DNA from 4 places in the Paenibacillus sp. FSL K6-0108 genome. Region 2 is predicted to be linked to each of the others. Evidence: a T-box and tRNA genes for the amino acid it is inferred to sense, from the RefSeq annotation. Region 2 holds a T-box; the other regions hold tRNA genes.
The links. The T-box of region 2 lies ahead of leuS (leucine--tRNA ligase). A T-box ahead of a tRNA ligase gene usually reads a tRNA of that ligase, here a tRNA-Leu.

Region 1 (5,885 bases), 3.7 Mb from region 2:
GCTGCTGAGGGTAGGATGAGTTCAGGAGCGCTTGTCCAGGATATTGGAGTACTTCGGATATAGTCTTCGGATGCAATCTGGGCAGATATCATGGGTGAATTCGGCATGGGTGTGCTTCTCCAGATAACTCTCAACCGAGTTCCAGCTGTCTTGTTCATCCTTGATTTGTTTGCAGACAGCGCAAATGGGAAGCAGTCCACGCAAAGTGCGCACTTCGGAAAGGGCTTTTTTCAATTGGCGTTCGGTCTGCTTCTGTTCGGTAACATCCGTGTGTGCAATCAATGCGAGATCAGACAGAAGGGATGGGTCGGCCTGAATCAATGGGGTGAGTTCCAAGCGGAACCACCGCTGTTCGTTGTGGATAGTTTGAACGGAGATGTCGTATGTATAACTGTCTTTAAAAGGTGCAGGGATACGTTTCAACTCCTGAACAATCTTCGCATTCTTTGCTTTCTCCTCGCGTAATGTCCACCGCTCTACAAGGTGGAGGTAATGAGACGGTTCAGATGCTGTTCTGGAGAGGTCTGTTCCGCTTGGTTTGGGAAGCAGCTGCCCAAGTCCTTGTTGCCAAGCGGTGTTGCAGCTGCGAATGATCCAGTTATGGTCAACAATGATAAGCTGGTGCTGCATGGACTGGAACGATAATCTCTCCAGATCGGATATTAAGTATCTCATGAAATGAGCTCCTCCTTGGCAGAAAACTTATCTTAAATCATCAGGAATTTCCAAAATGTCAGCGACCTGGTTCCTGAACCGGGTTGCTTTGCGTGTGCCGTGAATGAGATTAGACAGACGGTATGGCGGAATGCCATACTGTTCACAAAATGTCTTTTGGTCGACCTGGAGTTCGGTTAGTCGTCGTTTGATAGCCCATCCGAAAGGAGTCACAGGTTTCTTTTTGTTCAAAAGGGTTCACCCCTCGTTGGAATGTAGTGTTCAGCTGGTTATTCTTGGTGTAAAATATATGGATATGCGAGCTGTATAATTTATTATATACGTATTTGCGTCATCTAACAATTAAAAAAGACGTAAATAAGTGTATTTTAATATGTTAAATGGCGTAAATACGTTAAAAAGACAAAATAAATGACATAAAAAACACGCCGGCAATGAGGTTGCGGCGTGTTTTTTATGTTCCACAGTAGGAGGAGGGGGATTATGAAGGGAAGGTGGATAGAGATTAGGCTCTGTAAGCGTGAAGTCCTGCACCAAGCATGTGAAAGCTTGGAAATAACGTCTTCATGGACATTGAGGTTGGTTGTACCAGTCCATCCGCAGCGGAGGCGCTGACGGTATGCCATTCATGCTCCAGGTCTGCGGCCAGGCGAACCAACAGGTCCTGGGTTGTATCTGTGTTAAGAGGTATCACTTTGGAGGCTTCGGTTATGCAAGCACTCATGGCTGAATGCAGATAACCAAGGACCGCCTCCTCGACAGGGATTTCGAGGTGGTGGTTAATCCAGGCGTGAACGGTGGAGAGGCAGCCAACGGATTCATACTTAGCCAGGGTTTGTTCCAGATGGCTAAAATCAATCCATGGGTGGAGTGCGCGAGCTAGTTTAATCAGTCGTTTGCCCATGGTGGAGGCATGTTCTCTGAGGTTCACGGGGGTGCGCTGGACATGAACGAGTTTGTCGATGAGGGCTGTACGCCACGCGTCATTATGATCTGCTGCGGTGTATATACCTTTAATCGCCATACCTTCCAGACGCACAATGCTGGGGTGCAATTGACAGCGCATGAAGGATTCGAGGTCTTCAGCGCTTCGAATTGTACCTTCAGCGATATGGGCATCCATACCAAAGGAATGGGTAAACCCTCCGACCTGGATAGAGGAATCAAGCAGTTTGACGTAATCGAGCAGCTTATTCCCACGGTTCACAATCTTTCGCCTCCTACGTTCGTTAAATGTTATGTTAAATAACATTTATACTCCTTTTTGGTTCGACTTATGTTAGTAAATCCGAATTATATGATATATATATTCACATAAATATCCGCTTTTTGTCAATAGTTTCTTGGTTTTTTAAATATAAAATCTATTTAATGTTATTTTATATAACTTTATAAGTTAAGTTCTACTAAGAGGATATGAAGAGTGGTTATTATAAAGAAAGTAGGGTCATCAGCCTAATCGGATATACAAACGAGATCAAATTTAATCATATGCACTTCGTAGGAGAAAATGACGAGATTATACGATTTATGGGAGGAAAAGCGCAGTTAAAATGATATTAATAAAAATGCTTTACTTTTAAACATGAACCGGGTATAATCAATTCTGTTGCCGATTATTTACGACATGCGGTCGTGGTGGAATGGCAGACACGCTATCTTGAGGGGGTAGTGGGTGTATACCCGTGGAGGTTCGAGTCCTCTCGACCGCATCATAAGAACGATTAAGAAGAAGCTTCCCGTATGGGGAGCTTCTTTTTTTGTGTTTTTTACAGTAAAGACGGGTCCGACCAAAAAAAGGTCATCCCATTCCCCTGAATGCATGCTCATGCTGTCTGTCGGGGTCGGATGGCCTTCACTTGTTATTTAAGCAATGCTTTGATGTCTGCTTCAATTTTATCAGGTGTTGTTTGGGGAGCATACCGCTTCACAACACGACCGGTCTGATCCACAAGGAATTTGGTGAAGTTCCATTTGATGGCTTTGGAGCCGAGTACGCCCGGTGCTTCTTTGGTAAGATGCTGGAAGAGAGGATGAGCGCTTGAACCATTCACATCGATTTTCTCAAACATTGGGAAGCTGACACCATAGTTCATCTGACAGAACTCGGCAATATCGTCAGAAGAACCTTTTTCTTGTGCAAACTGGTTGCTTGGAAAACCAAGAACTTCAAATGGGGAGTCTTTAAATTTGTCCTGGAGTTCTTGCAGACCTTTGAATTGAGGTGTGAGGCCGCATTGACTTGCTGTATTCACGATAAGCAGTACTTTGTCACGATAGTTGGACATTTCGACTTCCTGACCGCGAAGGGTGTTTACTTTGTAGTCGTAGACTGACATGAAAATCGCCTCCATTTCATATTCTTCTACCTTCTATTATATTTATTACAATTAAATATTGCAAAATTAATATTGTTTTTTTATCTCAATTTAGACCTGACATGTATGATCTGTGACTGATTTACTGTTCAAATTGCGCTAAAGAGAGAATTAGAGAGCTTTGAAGAGATGGGTAGAGAATGGATGTGTTGTAAGCGCTATTATTGATGTGAAATGGCAAAAATCCGTCGATTCGTTGATCTGCGCAGACTTTACACCAATATGGCACGGGTGTATGATTCATATCGTAATTCCAATTAAATTAAATTTTACATGAAAAACGAAACAAACGATGATATCGCTCTGATTATTGAAAATAAAGGAACGATGTTTTAATCGCTGAGTTTCCATTCATTCATGGGTGGGAAACGGGGGAACCAACAGGATGAACTGTTTAGAACAGTAGGCATCCATGGGGTGAATTTTCCGGTGACAGCCGGAAATAGGGCGACTCTCGCGCCCGAATCCGTCAGCTAACCTCGTAAGCGTTAAAGGGAGAGGCAACAAGCCGTACGCTGGTTCATAGTGTCTTTTTGCTATGGATTATTGAAGAAGCGTCCGGGAGGCCTTGGTCCCCCACGCTTCTTTTTTGTTGTCTTTTCACGCCAAGGGAGGAACGAATGATGGATAAAGAGATGATCTTAGTAACTGCTCCTAATGAAGCAGGACGTAAATTTATCAAATTGCTGATGTACAAAAAAATGCCGTTTGCCGTTCTGACCAATAGTGCAGGGGAAGAGCGCAGACTCCGGAGAATCGGTGTGGAGCATGTCATTCGCATGAACACGGCTGCTGCTCAGAAATGGTTTTTGCCTCAAGGCAGTGTCGGCAATGTTTTTATTTTTGAAAATAGCTTAAACCTGACCTGTCGATATTTGCAGATCTGCCGCTCCTGGACATCCAAGTCCTTGTGTGTTATTACGGAACAAAGCCATCCCAAAGGGATCTATCGGGGAATGGGAGCAGACCGTATTGTATATTCCTTGAATGGGGAAGTGGGGTTTCTGCTTAATGGCTAGTGGCTAGTACTATTCCTGTGATTGATCCAGTGTCAGCCGCCTGTTATAATTGAAATCATATATAAACGGAAACTTGAGGAGACTCATGCATGTTGGTGGGTCTTCTTTTTTATGGTTTGGGAAATAGGGATAATTTCCTGTGGCTAACGAGGAGGAATAAGCGTGCCGGATGTACGTGGAATACAATGGTTGTTCTTTGATGTGGGGGATACACTCGTGGACGAATGGGAGCCGGTAGATGATATTATCGGTCAGTTCGTTCGTGAAGCTTGTGCGCTTGGTTATCAGGTGGAGATGCAGACGGTGCGAGAACTATTTGCTGCCTCCTACCGAAATTACGAGCAATGGCCGATGAAATTGGCTATTCGTACCCTTATCAGCGATGAGGGGCACCGGGAACAGATACAGGAGAAGCTGAAGTTCCGCAAAGAGCTTGAGCGTCCCTTCCCGTCCGCCGAGGCAGTTCTCCAGACGTTGTCGCAGCACTATAAGATTGGTATCATTGCCAATCAAAGTCCGGGAACGGAAAGTAGGCTGAATAGCTACGGCTTGCGCAAGTATGTGGATGTGCTGGCCTGTTCAGCTGAAGAAGGGGTGTCCAAGCCTGACCCTGAATTGTATGCAGTAGCGTTGAAACAGGCGGGATGTAAACCCGAGGAAGCGGTCATGATCGGCGACCGGATTGATAATGATATTATTCCGGCCAAGAAGCTGGGTATGCACACAATTCGGATTTTACAGGGTTATGGCAGGTTTCAGCCTGAGCTTGCGGATGCAGAGCGTCCAGACTGGACGATTGAATCACTGGAGGAACTTCTTCCATTGTTATTGGTTACTCAAAATTCAGACAACTGAATGAAGAGTCGTATTAAGAGCTAATCCGTATGGATTAGGCTGCTGCTCAAACTGCTCAAACATATAAAAGGCTGATCATCTCAAGGGATACGTTACTTGAGTTGATCAGCTTTTTTGAGTTAGACAAAATACAGTGTAGTTCCATTTAAACTAGAACAACAGAATGGTCTGGATAATCAGATACACATTCAGGACAACGATCACTCCGGCAATGATCCAGGAGATAATTTTGAGCCACAACTTGTTGGCAAAAGCCCCCATGCTTTTTTTGTCACTTGTAAACATGACCAGCGGAATGACCGCAAAGGGCAGCTGCAGCGACAGCACAACCTGACTCAGAATTAGAAGTTCTTCTGTTCCGTGCTCTCCGGCAATAGCTGTTACGATAACGGCCGGGATGATCGCGATCAGACGTGTAACCAGTCGACGAAGCCACGCCGGAATACGAATGTTCAGGAAACCTTCCATTACAATCTGCCCGGACAGTGTGCCGGTGAGTGTGGAGTTCTGACCTGAAGCCAGTAGAGCCACACCAAACAGGATGCTTGCAATGGTCGTACCCAGCAGAGGAGTCAACAGATGGTAAGCATCTGTAATTTCCGCAACTTGGGTCATGCCTGCACTATGGAACACGGCGGCTGACACAATCAGGATGGCTGCATTGATGAACAGAGCCAGCGTCAAAGCGATGGTTGAATCCATGGTGGAATACCGAATCGCTTCTTTTTTACCTTGAGGTGTCTGTTCAATTTGACGAGTCTGCACGATGGAAGAATGCAGGTACAGATTGTGGGGCATCACGGTTGCACCGATAATGCCGATAGCGATGTAGAGCATGGCTGGATTTTGCAAAATTTCGGCACTGGGCACAAAGCCATGCATGACACCACCCATATCCGGTTTGGCGAGAAAGAGGTCAATCCCGAAGCAGAGGGCGATGGTGGCCATCAGCACGATA
Region 2 (5,885 bases):
AGACATGTTGTCTGTTGCGCGCAGTAAAATGGAAGGAACGCCCCAGGGTCATCGTTTATATCGGGAAGGCAGTGTACGGTGGGTGCAGCAGGATATGCGGGACTGGAGAGTACCAGAGCCAGTGGATTCGGTGATATCATTCTGTGATTGCGTGAATTATCTGCTTGAAAAAGAAGATGTCGTTCGTACATTTCAACGTACTTACGAAATGTTGAAGCCAGAGGGCACGTTCCTGTTTGACGTACACCATCCGAACACCCTTATTCGATACGAGGAGGAGCAACCTTTTGTGTTGGATGAACGCTCTGTATCGTATATTTGGACCTGTGATATGGATCATGATCGGTGTGAGATTGAGCATCATCTAAGTATCTTTTCGCGTGTAGCTGAGAGCGGCAAAGATATGTACCAACGGTTTGAAGAGGTTCATGTTCAGCGTGCATATGATCCAGACTGGATGAAGCTGGAGCTGACAAAAGCCGGTTTCAGAGATGTCCGTGTATATGCTGATTTTGAATGGAAAGAGGCGGGAGACAGCGCGCAGCGTCTGTTCTATGTAGCCGTGAAATAGGATTACGATGTTGGACTGTCCTTATGATGCATAAGGGCAGTTTTACTTATGTATTTTGAATCTCGGTTCACAGCGTTATGACTGTAAGAGAAACAATAGTTTTTTTGTACCATTGGTATTGTCAGTCTAGGTAATGGAAGCCATAATAGTTGAATGGAAAGCGTTCTCTAAAGTGTATCCTCAAACCTAGGCCTTAACGGGCAAGCAAAACACCAAGATACTGTTAAAGCAGGTTACTCCTTCTCCTTGAGGACCTTCGTTTCAGCGTTATCTGTGGTCGTATTCTTACTTACGAAGGGTTTAACTTTGACGCATAGGGTGGAGGGCTAAGGAACCTGAGACGTCTTATTGAGGGGTTTGAAGCGCCTCCAGAAAGCTAAGGAACCTGAGGCGCGCTATATCGGAATTAAGGCCCGTTTTGTAGCGTTTTTTAGGAGGTTTTTAGGAAATAACGCGTCTGGAGTTCCTTAGGATTGAAAAAGAAGGTCTGGTAGCCAAATAAGACCTCCTCAGTTCCTTAGAAAAACGTTTGCCACTTGCTAGGATAAATTACGGGTACTTCAAGGCTTGTTGGACAAGGGAAGCCATGCTGGGTTTGCCATATTGGAGTTTGAAGATTACATCCTTTTAAAATTAATCCTAAATTAAAAGCCAGGTGGGGTGCCAAATGGAAAGTACATATAAAACAAGGCTGACTACAGAACAGTTAGATGGGATTGTGCAGCAGCATTTTAACACAGGTATCAAGGAATACAAAGAGATGACCGACGGTTGGGCAAATCACGCTTATTTTATCACTAAGGACGACGGGCAGAAGGTTGTTCTCAAAATAGCTCCTTCTAATGGAGTTAAGCTGATGCGCTGTGAGCAGCATGTCATGGTTGCTGAGGTTGAAGCATTACGACTTGTGGCAGAGCTTCAGGATGTACCTGTTCCGGGGGTACTGGTTTATGATCCATCGCTCAGCCTGGTTCCGGCAGAATATTTTATTATGGAGTACATGCCAGGAAAGCCGTATAACAAAGTCAAGGATCAGTACAGTGCAGAAGAGCAGGAAGCCATTGAGCAGCAGTTGGGTGCATACAATCGTCGGATCAATGAAATTAAAGGGGAGAGGTTTGGTTACTTTTCCTCAAAGAAACCGCACTATAAGACGTGGAAAGAAGCTTTCCTGAACTTAATGGATGATATGCTCGCAGACAGCAAAGCAGCAGGTGTGGAACTTTCGATCTCTTACGAGGAGCTGGAGCATTTAATTCTGGAAAAATCGAATGTGCTGGATGATGTCCGAGAGCCTGTGCTTGTGCATTGGGATTTGTGGGATGGGAATGTATTTGTGGAGGCTGGGCAAATCACGGCCATTATCGATTTCGAACGGTCCCTCTGGGCAGATCCTCTGATGGAGCACTACTTCAGTCATTTTAATAACACACCGGGTTTCCTCAAAGGCTATGGTAGAGCAGTTACAACAGATAGTGAACGGCAAAAAAGAAGTTTATATGATCTGTACTTTGATCTGGCGCTGAGAATTGAATGCCCGTATCGTCAATACGATAACAAGGAACACATTCAGTGGACGATTGATAACCTGGAAGAAGGAATCAAGAGATTCCAGTTGTCTTGATGTGCATACTGATGAATAGCATGGTTTATAGCCAACAAACAGTGTAATATTGACTTTAATGCTGCTTTTTTATATAATGTTCCCGATCATATCGTATACATATTTCGATGATAAGGAACAGTAGTGAGTCCTGTACATGACAGAGAGCCGGCGATTGGTGCAAGTCGGTTGACAGTATTTCACGAACTCGCCTTGGAGAAATGCGGTGATTACACCTTCTTGCAACCGACCGAAGTAACATACAGGTTCAGGAATGGAAATCCGCATCGGTTAACCGCCGTTACAGGTCCAAAGGGAGTGGATGACGAAGCACGATCGTCCGCTAACTAGGGTGGTACCACGGGAATTCAACCTCTCGTCCCTAGCGCTGCAAACGCTACGGGATGCTGAGGTTTTTTTGTTGCAATAAATGCGAATAACCAGAGGAGGAAGAATAGATGAGTGAGAATCAACAGCCAAAACACGGCTACAAGCCACAAGTCATGGAGAAAAGCTGGCAGCAGTACTGGGATGACAATAAAACGTTTAAAACGGGTGAGGACCCGGCTAAACCGAAGTTTTATGCACTGGATATGTTCCCGTATCCATCCGGTTCAGGTCTGCACGTAGGTCACCCGGAAGGATACACGGCAACGGATATCGTATCCCGTTTCAAACGTATGCGTGGTTACAATGTATTGCATCCAATGGGCTGGGACGCTTTCGGCCTGCCTGCTGAGCAGCATGCATTGGATACGGGTGAGCATCCACGACATATTACATTCCGCAATATTGACAATTTCCGTCGTCAGATCAAATCACTTGGGTTCTCCTATGACTGGGATCGGGAGATCAGCACAACAGACCCTGAATACTACAAATGGACGCAATGGATCTTCATCCAGTTGTACAACAAGGGCCTGGCTTATGTAGATGAAGTACCTGTGAACTGGTGCGAAGCTCTGGGCACTGTACTGGCGAACGAAGAGGTTATCGACGGCAAGAGTGAGCGTGGTGGACATCCGGTCGTTCGTAAACCGATGCGGCAATGGGTATTGAAAATTACAGAATATGCAGAGCGTTTGCTGGAAGACCTGGAAGAGTTGGACTGGTCGGAAAGCATCAAGGATATGCAGCGCAACTGGATCGGCAAATCAACCGGGGCGGAAGTTACTTTTGCCATTGAGGGTCACGAAGAAGTCATCAAGGTATTTACGACACGTGCAGATACGTTGTTCGGCGCAAGTTATGCTGTATTGGCACCTGAGCATGAACTGGTGGAAGTCATTACAACAGAAGGACAACGTGAGGCAATTAAGGCATATCAGGAGCAGGCTGCTCGCAAGAGTGATCTGGAACGCACTGATCTGGCCAAAGACAAAACGGGTGTATTCACAGGAACTTATGCAATTAATCCGGTCAACGGAGCGAAGGTACCAATCTGGATTGCCGATTATGTTCTGGCTGGATACGGCACAGGGGCGATCATGGCCGTTCCGGGACATGACGCTCGTGACTGGGAGTTTGCAAAACAGTTTGGCCTGGACATCATTGAAGTTGTGCAGGGTGGCGACGTAACACAAGAAGCATATTCCGGGGACGGACCTCATGTGAACTCCGATTTCCTGAACGGATTGAACAACGAAGAAGCGATTGCCAAGATGATTGCTTGGTTGGAAGAGAACGGTAAGGGACAAGGCAAAACGACCTACCGCCTGCGTGACTGGTTGTTTAGCCGTCAGCGTTACTGGGGTGAGCCAATTCCGATTCTGCATCTGGAAGACGGAACGATGAAGACGGTGCCGGAAGATCAACTGCCTTTGCTGTTGCCGGATATTGACCAGATCAAACCTTCAGGCACTGGAGAATCCCCACTGGCGAATGTAACGGAATGGGTGAACACCGTAGATCCGGAAACGGGAATGAAAGCACGTCGCGAGACGAACACGATGCCTCAATGGGCCGGTAGCTGCTGGTATTACCTGCGCTTTATTGATCCGCATAATGACAAGGAACTGATCTCGCAGGAGAAACAGCAGCAGTGGCTGCCGGTTGATCTGTACATCGGGGGAGCAGAGCACGCGGTGCTTCACTTGCTGTACGCTCGTTTCTGGCATAAAGTGCTGTATGATCTGGGTGTGGTGCATACCAAAGAGCCGTTCCACAAATTGGTCAACCAAGGTATGATTCTGGGAACCAACAATGAGAAGATGAGTAAATCTCGCGGTAATGTTATTAATCCGGATGAGATCGTCAATGAGTTCGGTGCAGATACATTGCGTCTGTACGAAATGTTCATGGGACCTTTGGAAGCAACAAAACCGTGGAACGCTAACGGGGTTGAGGGCATGCATCGTTTCCTGTCACGTGTATGGCGTCTGTTCATCAATGAAGATACAGGTGCAATCAATGACAAGATTACAGCAGATGGTGGTACGGATGAGTTCAAACGGACGGCTCACAAAACCATCAAAAAAGTTACAGAGGATCTGGAACATCTGCGTTTCAACACTGCGATCAGCCAGTTGATGATTTTCATCAACGATGCATACAAAGCAGATACACTGCCTCGTGAAGCCATGGAGAACTTTGTACAGCTGTTGTCACCGCTGGCACCGCATATGGCGGAGGAGCTGTGGAGCCGTCTCGGTCATGAAGGTGGAATCTCTTACGTGGCTTGGCCTGAGTATGATGAGTCCATGACAGTAGATGCGGAAGTGGAGATTGTTGTTCAAGTGAATGGCAAAATTGTAACCCGTGCTACGATCGCGAAGGATCTGGACGCACAGGGTATGCAGGACTTTACGATGGAGCTGGCACCTGTGAAACAGGCACTGGAAGGCAAGACCATTCGCAAGGTCATTGCCGTTCCAGGCAAACTCGTTAATATTGTTGCCGGTTAATTTCACCGGCTTTGAATAGTTCATCCAGCTTCAACAAATCTTCATCATATTTGTCATGAGTCGTCTCGATCAGGCTGTCAAAAACACCATTCAGATTCACTTTCAGCAGGGCAAGCGCTTGTGCGGTGATGCCGCCAGGTACAGCCACGCGAGCCTGAAGCTCTTGAGGGGTGTAACCTCCTTCGGTGAGAAGCTTGCCTGTTCCCAGGAGCATCTCGCCGGCAAGAGCGCAGGCGTCGGCTCGTTTGATATCAGTTAGCTTGACGGCACTCTCAATCCATTGCTCCAGAAAGAATGATATGAATGCAGGTCCGCAGCTGGAGAAGTCGGATGTGATCCGGGTACAGGCTTCATCCACTTGATAGGGTCTGCTGATATGACTGAGCAGCCCTTCCAGCACAGCGCGGTCTTCGGTAGTCATTCGCTCACCGTGTATACACAGGGACGCTCCGCTGCCGACCTGATGCGTAACGCTGGGGATAACTTTGGAGACTTTGCAAGGAAGTGAAGATTCCAGATGGCGCAGCTGCACGGGACTGGTGATCGAGACGATGATATGATTGGGATTCACGACAGGCAGGATGTCGTCAATGACATGTTTGAATTCAAGTGGCTTTACGCACAGAAAGATGATATTGCTGCGGATGACGGTTTCCCGGTTGCTCTGTGATTCATGCAGACCGGGGTAACGGAGGGATAGCTGCCGTACTTTGGAAGGGGTTCTATTGCTGGCGGCGATCTGCCGTGGCTCAAGTGCACCGGATTGAATCAAGGCATAGATCAGCAGGCTGCCCATGCTGCCGGTTCC
Region 3 (5,885 bases), 170 kb from region 2:
TCGCGCACGCCTTTGCCTGAAAATCCGGAGTTATATAACGAGCTGAAAATTTCAAAAGAAGATCTGCGCACGTTAAAGATCTATAATATGCTCGCCGTTACCTAAACCTTCATATTAAGCCGGATTAGTCAGATTGAATTGAATTGAAAAGAAACCCCTGAAACAAGAAAAGGGCTGCTTTTATAAGCTATTAAAGCTCATAAAAGCGCCCTTTGGGATTTAAATATGTCTGTCTTGCTGCTGCCAAGCATTCTGCATTAGCATGGTTGTATCCTTCAACTCAAGGATTAGTTTTTGATCAAATCAAGGGTTTCGTCAAATAATTGCTTCTGGTCCTCAATCTTGTTTTCATTACCGATAACACAGCGTTGCTGCTGTTCCAGTATGGCAGAAATCAGTTCCGCAAAATCTATGATGTCACTCTCTGTGGTGCCCAGTACTTCATCCCGTTCTTTCTGAAGATCGGCTTCAGTAATATTAGACAGATAACATTCCAGAGAGAATGATCCTTCGCCATGAGGCGTTCTGGGCGTATCCAGGTCCTGAATGGCACCAATGATATATCTCGTCATTTCCCGTGTATCTGCTTTGAAGTCCTTCAAGTATTGTGGCATCTCTTCATAAACTTTGTATGTTTTTTCGAGATTCGGGTCGCGGTACGACGCTACATAGCTGTCTCCATTGCGTCTGAAGCCTGACATGCAGCCGTATGCCCCGCCCTTTGCCCTGATGTTGTTCCACAAGTAATCCAGGGAGAGAATCCCTTGCAAGACACGGAGCGAGCCGGTGTACGAATACCCTTTATCGATAAAATTGCCTGTTTGAACGACATATTGAACTTCAGATGGTGATCTGAATCCTTCTTTATGTGATACAGGTGTGAATGCCGCTTTCTCTTTGGCAACATCTTGAGTGAACAACTTCGCTTTCAAATCGGATACCTGCTTCTCCAGGTCCGCATATCCCTGATCATCCGCAGTGTAACTTACCAGCAGGTTTTCCGGTCTGAAAATAAAGCCAGTCAACGATTGGAGGCTGGTCGACAACTCTTCTTTTCTTGCCTCAAAGTTCGCCTGAAGCTCCTCAAGCCACTGGTAAAAGGCGATGCCGCTAACCGCTTCCCGGAAGTCTGCAACAGCAGAGTGTTTGGAGGTAGATCGGCCAATTCCTGCCGAATGCCCTCCGCTGATCAGATTACGCTGCAGGTTCCCCTTCAACTGGGAGATAATCTCGTATAAACGCTTCGAGTCATCAAATTTGGAGGTAAACACAATTTCTTTGATCATGTCAAAAGCAAATCCCAGTTTGTCATACAACACTTTGGCGTTGAATTCATACATAGCCTTGAAATCACGGTGCTCATGTGCGTTTGCATACGTACCGATTCCACTATGAATGCCCCCGGAATGAATATGAATTTCATTCGACAATTCATTAAATGAGAAATTTTGAGTATCCACGTAACCGAGCACACTTTTCAGCAATCCAACATACGGCAGCAAACGGCGTGGGACTTCCTTAATGTCGAACAACAGTCTTAGATAACCGATTCCATTGGTATAGATGTTATGGTGCAGGATGGTTGTACCTTCGACCTGATTTACCGTCTGATAGAGTGTGGATGCTTTCGGTTCAATATCCTCTATCGACAACGTCGGAATCACCTGTTGTTGTTCCTTGGTTGAAGGTGCATTCTGGTACTCAGCGAGAGCCTCGGTTCTCTGAATGAGCTGCTGAATCTCTTCCTGGCTCAATCCCGCCTGAACTGATTTCAGATGCGCTTTCAGAGCTTCCTCTTTGCGTGCGTTCAATCCTTTATCCGGCGTGACGGCAACGAAAGAAGTATGTGTATTTTTCAGTAAATACGTATCAATCAACTTCTCAAAGTAACCCTCGGTCATCTTCGTTCTCAGCTCGGCGAATACATCATTTGCTTCCAAATGAGTAAATGGAGCATCGACATCATACAGCCAGCTTTGCAATGAGGAGAAGCCATAGATTAATCCTTTGGGCATTCTTCCATAATCCGCTTCCCGGTGGTTGAATTCATAGGAATTAATGCCTGCGAGCAGCGCTTTTGGATCAAAGCCTTCTTTCACAACACGCTCCAGCACCTCTTTTACCGTTCCCAGGAAATCGTCCTTGCTCGCCAGATTGCTCTTCTTCAATCCAACGGTGAACACAGGCTGATAGAGGCTGTCATCATACGTGCCATATACATCCTTCGCAATGCTCTTATCCAGCAAGGCCTGCTTTAGAACCGCTCCCGGAGCGTTAAGCAGTGCGTACAGCAAAATTTGAAACGAGATGTTTAATTCCTTGTCCAGACTTGTTCCAATGACCGCATTATAGGTCAAAAAGCTGTTATCCACTTCGGATTCGGTACTTCCGGCAGAATATGTTTTGACTGCGTCCACTCTTTCTCCGAATACAGGTTGAAGCTGAATGGCAGAATCAATCTCAATCCGGTCATAATCATTCAGATAATTCTCATCTAACCACTGCAATTTCTCTTCCATATCCATATCCCCATACAAATAAATGAAGCTGTTGGACGGATGATAGTATCTGGAGTGGAAATCCAGCAAGCCTTGATAGGTCAGATCGGGAATGGCATCGGGAAATCCGCCTGATTCACAGGAATATGTAGTATCCGGGAAAAGTGAATTCAGAACTTCTCTACGCACAATCCGTTCCGGGGAAGAAAAAGCACCCTTCATCTCGTTATATACAACGCCATTATAGGTTAACTCATCTTCAGCTGAAGTCAGGTTGTAATTCCAACCCTCCTGCAAAAATATTTTTTCATTATCATAAATATTCGTGTGGAGTACCGCATCCAGATAAATATCCATCAGGTTATGAAAATCATGATCATTCCGGCTTGCAATCGGATAGATCGTTTTATCGGGATATGTCATCGCATTCAGAAAAGTATTAAGAGAACCCTTCAGCAATTCAACGAAGGAATCCTTGGCCGGAAATTTCTTGGAGCCACACAAAACGGAATGTTCCAGAATGTGAGCTACACCTGTATTGTCTTCAGGAGGAGTACGGAAACCGATACTGAATACTTTGTTGTCGTCCTGATTGGACAAAAGTACAATTTTGGCTCCGGATTTCTGGTGTTCCAGCAGATACGCATCTGACTTCAACTCTTCGATTCTGCGTTCCTGCAGCACCTTATAGGGCTTAAGCTGTTTCAACATGGGTCGAGTCCTCCGTCCATAAAATCGTTTATTTTGATTCGCATCCTTGAGTTCTTCAAGTTCAAAGATAAGGTAATTTATGCCTACGAATAGTATACACCATCGTTCCTGGTAATTCATAATGAGCAGCCCCACAGGTGACATCTGATATGTATTATCGTTTTTTAATGTTTATGAGCCTAAATGGCAGAGCAGAGAATTATAAAAAATAAAATTTCCAAAAAAAAAGATCGCATGAACAACTTGTTTAACAAGTGTCATGCGATCTTTTCTTAAGATGCCGAGGACCGGGATCGAACCGGTACGGTAGTCACCTACCGCAGGATTTTAAGTCCTGTGCGTCTGCCAATTCCGCCACCCCGGCATGGGTATGTATTTCTTGGCGACAAGAAATATCTTACCATGAAATTTATAACTTTGCAATACCTTAAATCAAATAATCCAAAAAAAATGAAACAGGCACTGCTCGCGTTAGCCAGCAGTGCCTAGAAAGTTCGAGTTGCGGTCCCGAACTTTCTTTAAACCATCTATATTAAGGGAGGTGTGAAATAAGAATACCTCCCCAACATTAAAGAAACCTAAAATCAGCCTTAAATTAAACTAAAAAAGTAAAATAGGACGAATTCGGTCTGCCTCTTCCTCGCTGCACTCCACAACTACGAGGATATGACCCTGCATCAGCCAATCTTCATAGTAATTAGCATCTTCTTCAGCAACCCCCGCCTCTGTCAAAGTAAGCACCAGATCATCCGTCTCACTTCCAATCTCGTTACCTGCGAGTTTGCGTACTGCCTTTCCAATGGACATCGTCTGATCCATCCGCTTGCCCAGACCAGCAAGCACCCCTTTTAGTACCCCAAGTGCGCCATCTGTTCCTGCCCCCTTCAGAGGCATAGGCAAACCCGTCTTCTCACTTACCATTTCGAGATTGACCTGTTCTTTGGCTACCGCTCCTAAATATTTATCAGCTATGCCTTCCTCTTGCAATTTATTCAGCATGATAATGGCTTCATTCACCGTGCGTACAAGCCCGATCAGCAATTGTGTCATTAACGTTTCCTCCCTTTTACCCTATATATAACCCTGGTTGCTTCTTCAAAAACGTATAGTACATCATAAGTCCTTTCACCTATGTAAAATATTATTTCTGATCTGGAAATCTATACCTAGTTCTGATAGACTAGATAAAGAAGACAAATTAACCATTGAAATTATTGACATATCGAATTAATAATCCATAACCAGGAGCAATGACATATGAAAAAAGAGGTAGAAATTGCCATTCGGCGCAATCAACAAATCATCGTTCGTAATACAAGCGGGCAAACGGTAACCGGATTTCCGGAACGTACAGCTGACGCTTCCATTCTTTCCTTACGGACAGTCCATGGAAGCCTGTGGATTCCATTTGATGAAGTGGAACAAGTCACACGTTTGTTAAGCATTCGCTCTCACCATTTAAGTGGAATGCAGTTGTGTACCGCTGATCTGTAGACAGGAAACAGGACTCTTTATGTATTTTATACGTGAACTAGACGTGTTTATTTCACCCTCCATACAACAAAACCAGACGCATAGACGTCTGGTTTTTCTTTTGCCATTACTCGATGCCACGCCCTTTTAAGCCCAATCGCATTTCCGTATCAAAGAAATTTTTTATCCATATCCCGTCGCTATTTCACCACAAACTTTACACGTGTCCCATCCGGATATGTACTAAGTTGGTTTCCCACCCATGAGCCTGCACCACGATTGTCTTTGGGACTAATATATTGAATGTCCGCACCCGCTCCGCCTTCCGCACACATCGCCATCGGCCATTCATCCCGATCTTTCCCCTTTTTGACCGGCACCCCTTTGAGCGACAAATCCCGATTACTCTCAGCTCCACTGCGATCAATGGTACATACATCCGAATGTCCTGCCTTGATCGCCGTCTTGATATGATTGGCCGTTTCAGGATATCGTTCTGCCGGGAATGTGATGGTATGATCCACACTGCGGTTGCTTCCCCCGAATGGGGATGGTATATCCAAGGACCATTCTCCCCCAACCCAAGCATAGAGAGCTACCATTACCATGGCCACCAGCGTCAATATCTGCTTTTTAAATCGTTGTTTACTCTTGCTCTTTCTGCTTCTGCGTCTTTTACTCATGCTGTTTCTCCCCCATTCAACACTTGCATTATATCAGAACGCCAGTTCGCTAAACAATATAAAAGCATAAAAAAACAGCCGGTATTTTCCCGACTGTTCCGCATAAGACTATCCCACGTTCGGAATCGCCTGTTGTCGAAGTAAAGGTAAAGTAACCTCAAACCTCGTGCCTTTTCCCTCGATACTCTCCACCGAAATATGACCATCCATCAATTCGAGCAACTCTTTGCAGATCGTGAGCCCCAATCCGCTGCCGCCAAACTTGCGTGCATGAGATACATCCGTCTGAGTGAATGCTTCGAACAATTCAGTAATCTTACTCTCAGGAATTCCAATTCCAGTGTCGCTTACCGTAAATACTAACGTAACTGTGTCCCCCCGCTTTTCATGAACATCCATTAGCAATTGCACTTCACCTTGTTCCGTGAATTTAATCGCGTTGCTAAGCAGGTTATCCAACACTTGCCGAAGACGAAGAGGATCACCCGTGAGTACATCAGGAATGGCGAGATCCGCATGA
Region 4 (5,885 bases), 3.0 Mb from region 2:
GTTTTTGTAACCTTTTGAAACTATATTGCATAAATGCGAAAATGTCAAACCGATCTTGAACCCTTCTTATCATCTCAATGTTAACGGAATTCTAGATTATTATGTAGAAAAAACTCGAATGATGGGTTCTAATAGATGACAAAAAAGTAACTACTGTTTCAGAAGGAGAGAAATTGGACAATTTATTGGTTTTCTCACATACAATTAAAAGATAATTATAGGGTAATCCAAAGAATTTGTTACATGTTGTTGCAAATATTGACAAAATTCATATTTTTGCATAGAATCATTTTTATACATTCCACTTATTGGATGAAAAGAAATAGTTTGAGTTTAAAAACAAATATAAGGAGGACAGATTGGCAGGGGAACAGTTTGCAGAAAATGAATTGAGGAGTGTTTCTAATCTATGTTGAAGGCAAAAACAAGGTTTGCATCTTTTGTTATGGCATGTACAATGGTTTTCTCTGTTGTCGGAATGGTATTTCAGCCTGCTGCTAAGGTATCTGCTGCAGACGCCTCTGGAACGACAGCAAGTATCTCTGATATTTTGAAGAATCAACGTCCTGACGGGGGATGGAAGAAAGATTACAAAGAAACAAGTGGCGAGTGGACCAAATCTACGATTGATAACAAAGCTACATACTCAGAAATTAGAAGATTAGCCAAGGAATTCAAAAAGACGAATGATCCACGCTACTCGGCTGCTGCTATCAAAGGAATCAACTTTTTGCTGAATATGCAGTACTCCAATGGAGGGTGGCCGCAAGTATACCAGAGCTCGGGCTATCACAAGCACATTACCTTCAACGACGATGCCATGATTAATGTCATGTACATGCTGGATGAAGTAGGTGCACGTAAAGGAGATTTCTCATTCATCGACAGCTCTCTTGCAGATCGCAGTAAAAAATCAGTTGCCAAAGGTGTAGAGGCTATTCTCAATACACAGGTTGTAACAAACGGTAAACTGACTGCATGGGGGCAGCAGCATGATTCCAGTACCCTTAAACCTGCAGGAGCTAGGATTTATGAAGTGCCTTCTCTGAGTGCTGGAGAGAGCAGTACAATTGTGAAGTTTTTAAAAACTAGACCGGCTAACTCCAAAATTACTGCCTCCATCAAAGCGGCAGAAGCCTGGTTCAACAAAGTTAAAATTACTGGTTACAAGTATGTCAGAGAAAACGGAGACAGCCAACTCATTGCAGATTCAGGTGCAGCGCCAATTTGGGCACGTTTCTACGAAATTGGAACGGATAAACCGATTTTCGTAGGACGTGATGGGGTTGTGAAATACAAACTCAGCGATATCGATAAGGAAAGAAGAGGTGGGTATGCCTGGTACGGCAACTGGCCTTCCAAGATCTAATTTATAAAAAGCTTTACACATTAGAAGAGGAATTATTTTTTTGTTGACACTAATTATCTGCACATGATATATTATTTCTTGTCGCCGCGATATAATTTCTCGGGGATAAGATATACGCGGTCGTGGCGGAATTGGCAGACGCGCACGGTTCAGGTCCGTGTGGGCTAACCCCCGTGGAGGTTCGAGTCCTCTCGACCGCATCATGTGTAACACGAAGAAAGGTTCCTAGAATGGCATTGCTGCCACTCTAGGAACCTTTTTTATTTTTTTACGGATCAGAGTGGTTGCTCATCCTGACTGTTTTTCAACCATTCCTTCAACTTGAGCAAAGAAGAAGTTTATCTTTGTTTATTTATCCAAAAATGGAAAAGTGTTTGTTCTGCGACGGTTTGCCCCTGTATTTCAGGTTAATTGTACGTAAAATACCGAATTGTACCTATCTTGGGAATGCCTCATCCACTATTCTCTTCTCGTATGGAAGCGCTATCAACAGGGATTTGAATGACCAAATTCAGAGGGGGTAGGGATAATTTGAAACGAATCGGAAAAAGGATGGCAATGTGTTTTATGGTATTCATGATTGCGGCGGTGCAGTTCGGGATTATGGGAACGACAGGCAATGTGGCACAAGCAGCAGATAAGAGCCTGGCCCAAAAGCCGTATATGGGTTGGAGCAGTTACAGCATGCAGGTATATGACGGGGCGGGTAACTGGACATCGGCCGAGAGTATTAAGAAGCAGTCGGACGCCATGCGCGAGAAGCTGCAAGCTCATGGATATGAATACATTAATATTGATGCTGGCTGGAACGGTGACGAAGATGAATACGGCCGTCCTATTCCGAGTACTGTACTTTATCCAAATGGATTTCAGGAAGTCATTGATTATGTCCATAATAACGGACAGAAGATCGGGATCTATCTCATTCCGGGACTATCAATCACCGCCTACAATAAAAATCTGGAGGTGTATGGAACGGGTGGGGCATGTCGTATGCAGGATATTGCAGTAAAGCCGCTCGTTGTAATGGATGCTTGGGATTCATACACTTACAAAATTGATTTTTCGAATCCTTGCTCACAGAAGTATGTTGACTCTATCGCGGATCTTCTTGGCGAGTGGGGCATCAATTTTGTCAAATTCGACAGTGTGACGCCAGGATCAGGAATCAATAACCTGAGCCGGGATGCACGCGGTGATGTGGAGGCATGGTCCAAAGCACTGGACAGAAATAATATCTGGTTTGAGCTTTCCTGGGCGCTTGACCACAATTACGTGGACTTTTGGAAAAAGTATGCAAACGGCTGGAGGATCGATTGGGATGTTGAAGCCTATGACAGCAGTAAGGGCTTAACGGAGTGGTCGAGTATTTCACGCTTATTCCCCATAGCGTCCCTCTGGTGGCGTGATGCAGGTCCGGGGGGCTGGAACGATTTTGATTCCCTCAATGTCGGGAATGGCTCGATGGATGGTCTAACCAGGGACGAGCGGAAGACCGCTACAACGTTCTGGGCGATCTCTTCGGCACCGTTATATACAGGTAATGATCTGACCAGGCTGGATAGCTATGGACTGGAGCTGCTGACGAATGACGAAGTTATCGCGGTCAATCAGGCCGGACGTCCAGCCCATCCGGTTTCCATGGACACCAAACAGCAGGTTTGGTATGCCAATAACGGAGATGGTACGTACAACGTAGCTCTGTTCAATTTGGGCAATCGGAGTGCCGAGGTTAAAGTCAAATGGAGTGATATTGGCCTCGAAGGTCCGGCTTCGGTCCGTGATCTCTGGAGCCATTCCGAGCTGGGGAATTTCAATCATGAATTCAGTGGCGGCGTGCTGGAACCCCATGCTTCCCGGATGCTTAAAGTAACCGCACTGAGCGGAACATCGGCCGTTAATGATGATGATACGGGCATGCGTTATAGTGGGGATTGGAAGCGCAACGGAGGCAAGGAGCAAATCGATGGCAGCCAGGATATAAGCATCGCCATTACGGATTCCTCGACCACTGGTCCAGCAAATATGAATACGCAGCAGGGAGCTGACTTGGAAGCCGGAGATGACCCAACAGCGAATGCAGAAAATGTAGCAAATGCTGCTTCCATGGATGCGGCTGCTGTTACCGATGTGGTGTACATTAATGATGATGACAGCCATATTCAATACAAGGGTTCATGGAGTCCAAATACCGGCAGAAGTTTCGGGGATTACAAAGATGACGTACATTTTACGGAAAGAGACGGTGATTCTTTTGAATATACCTTTACCGGAACAGGCATTGACCTGCTGACGGAGAAGGATCAGGGTCTGGGAGACATGATTGTCACACTCGACGATGGAACGCCTGAAACGGTTAGCGCTTATACCAATGGTGAACGAGAAGTCCAACAGGTGCTGTATAGTGCTGCTGGGTTGACTAACGGTTCGCATACCTTGAAGGTAGTCAAACAATCGGGGCAGTACATGTTGCTGGACGCACTTAAAGTAACAATGGAAATTCCTACAGGAGGGCAGAACAGCACCATTAGTCCTGCTTCTGCTGACTTTGACAAGGCAACAGAACAACAGAAGGATATTACTGTCACGCTCTCATTGAACGGAAATACATTAACTGGCATTGAAAATGACGGAGTAATGCTTAGTGAAGACGACTACACGGTGGTCAATGACCAACTGAACATCAAGAAAGAATATCTCGCCAAACTGCCTGTAGGAACAACAGACTTCGTGGTCGCTTTCAGCGCTGGTAATTCGCAAACTCTTACCGTTCGGGTCAGTGATACAACGGGCATTCGTTATGAACTGATCAATAACGACGATCCGGCCATTAAGTACAATGGCTCATGGTCCCGCAGCACAGGGCGAGGGATGGGCGACTATAAGGATGATGTGCAGTATACCGAGACGAATGGTGATTCTTTTGAATATAGCTTCCGAGGAACGGGAATCCAGCTGTTCACGGAGGTAGACCAGTCTCAGGGAGATATGGATATCTATGTGGACGGTCAATTCAAGGAAACGGTCAGTGCGTATCGCAACGGAAGATTGGCACAGCAGAATCTGTACAGCATATCGGGCCTACCGGATGGGCAGCACACGCTGAAGGCCGTCAAGAAATCGGGTAGATTCATGCTGCTGGATATGCTCAAGATTGAGCTTCCAAATATGATTAATCCGGTGAATGCGAGCTTTGACAAATCAGCTTCCGCTCAGGCTGACATTGATGTCACACTGCTGGTTCAGGCGGAGAGCTTTAAGGGCATTGCCAACGGCCCCAATGAACTGATTTGGGGCACTGATTATACGGTTAGTGGCGACCACATTACACTGAGCAAAACGTATCTTGCTGCCCAGCCTGTGGGAACGTTGAATCTCCGTTTTTCCTTCGGCGGTGATTATCTCAATGACGTACATTTTACGACGGCGGATGGAGATTTCTTCGAATACACCTTCAAAGGTACCGGAATAAGCTTAATTACACCTACTGGACCAGAGCAGGGAGAAGTGGATATTTATGTCGACGGACAATTGAAGCAAACCGTGAACGCATACAGTCCGAGTCGGAAAATGATGCAGGAGATCTACAGCATCTCAGGACTGGCGAAAGGCCAGCATACACTCAAAGTTGTTAAGAAATCCGGTGAACTCATGCTGGCCGACCAGCTGAAATTTACTGTCCCTACTGGAAATGGAAACGGTGAACCAACGAATCCGTCGAATCCCGGTGGACCATCCAATCCGGGTGCACCATCCAATCCAGGCGGACCATCGACTCCAGTCGTCAAGCCCTCAGACACTTCTGTGCCCGGAACAACTCCTGAATCCGGAACTACTGACGGGACAACAGGAATAGAGAGTGGTCAGGATATAAGGTATAAGGCGTATATTCAAGGATATCCGGGCGGTTTGTTCAAGCCGGATAACAAACTCACCCGTGCAGAGATGGCGACCATAATCGCCATGGTATCTGAGAAAGAAGCCAAGGGATCTGCTGTTGCATTCAGTGACGTTAAATCTGAATATTGGGGAGCCGACGCCATAGCCAAGGTAAGCAAGATGGGGCTGATGAATGGGTACAAGGATGGCACGTTTAAGCCAAATCAGTCAATAACTCGGGCGGAGTTGGCCAGTCTTGTAGCCCTTCTTGGTCCGGATGCAGGAACTTCAGCCAATGGATTCTCTGATATTAGCAGCCACTGGGCCAAGGAAGCCATTTTGAAAGCGCAAAGCCTAGGCATCCTGAAAGGCTATAGTGATGGAACATTCCGACCGAATGCCTTACTGACAAGAGCGGAAGCCGTAGTAGCAATCAACAGAGCTTTGGGCAGAGAACCACTCACGAACGTTTCGCAACCGCAGTGGAAGGATGTTCCTTCCACACACTGGGCCTATGGCGATATTGAAGCAGCATCTACGGATCAGATTGTAAAACCCCGGACGGAAGCGGAAGAGCCAAATAAGAAATAAGGTTAACTAGGATTGGGGGCCATCTTGGCCCCTTTTTCTGAATGAT

Region 1: it has a tRNA-Leu gene. The T-box ahead of leuS (leucine--tRNA ligase) is inferred to sense a tRNA for this amino acid. The anticodon was not compared.
Region 3: it has a tRNA-Leu gene. The T-box ahead of leuS (leucine--tRNA ligase) is inferred to sense a tRNA for this amino acid. The anticodon was not compared.
Region 4: it has a tRNA-Leu gene. The T-box ahead of leuS (leucine--tRNA ligase) is inferred to sense a tRNA for this amino acid. The anticodon was not compared.

Annotation. Positions count from the first base shown of each region.
Region 1 covers NZ_CP150288.1:1,756,820-1,762,704, forward strand. Annotated here, with positions in the region: gene MHB49_RS07935 (hypothetical protein) at 22-675, opposite strand; gene MHB49_RS07940 (hypothetical protein) at 703-906, opposite strand; gene MHB49_RS07945 (urease accessory protein UreF) at 1,181-1,882, opposite strand; tRNA gene MHB49_RS07950 (tRNA-Leu) at 2,305-2,387, shown strand; gene MHB49_RS07955 (glutathione peroxidase) at 2,538-3,014, opposite strand; cyclic di-AMP (ydaO/yuaA leader) riboswitch at 3,381-3,556, shown strand; gene MHB49_RS07960 (hypothetical protein) at 3,674-4,072, shown strand; gene MHB49_RS07965 (HAD family hydrolase) at 4,235-4,927, shown strand; gene MHB49_RS07970 (Nramp family divalent metal transporter) at 5,078-5,885, opposite strand, start outside.
Region 2 covers NZ_CP150288.1:5,476,132-5,482,016, reverse strand. Annotated here, with positions in the region: gene MHB49_RS24960 (class I SAM-dependent DNA methyltransferase) at 1-571, shown strand, start outside; gene MHB49_RS24955 (phosphotransferase family protein) at 1,239-2,195, shown strand; T-box leader at 2,294-2,561, shown strand; gene leuS (leucine--tRNA ligase) at 2,633-5,077, shown strand; gene comER (late competence protein ComER) at 5,058-5,885, opposite strand, start outside.
Region 3 covers NZ_CP150288.1:5,301,530-5,307,414, forward strand. Annotated here, with positions in the region: gene MHB49_RS24150 (helix-turn-helix domain-containing protein) at 1-105, shown strand, start outside; gene MHB49_RS24155 (insulinase family protein) at 288-3,209, opposite strand; tRNA gene MHB49_RS24160 (tRNA-Leu) at 3,488-3,573, opposite strand; gene MHB49_RS24165 (hypothetical protein) at 3,810-4,259, opposite strand; gene MHB49_RS24170 (hypothetical protein) at 4,467-4,703, shown strand; gene MHB49_RS24175 (DNA-entry nuclease) at 4,883-5,365, opposite strand; gene MHB49_RS24180 (HAMP domain-containing sensor histidine kinase) at 5,474-5,885, opposite strand, start outside.
Region 4 covers NZ_CP150288.1:2,452,020-2,457,904, forward strand. Annotated here, with positions in the region: gene pelA (pectate lyase) at 410-1,369, shown strand; tRNA gene MHB49_RS11475 (tRNA-Leu) at 1,486-1,569, shown strand; gene MHB49_RS11480 (X2-like carbohydrate binding domain-containing protein) at 1,922-5,839, shown strand.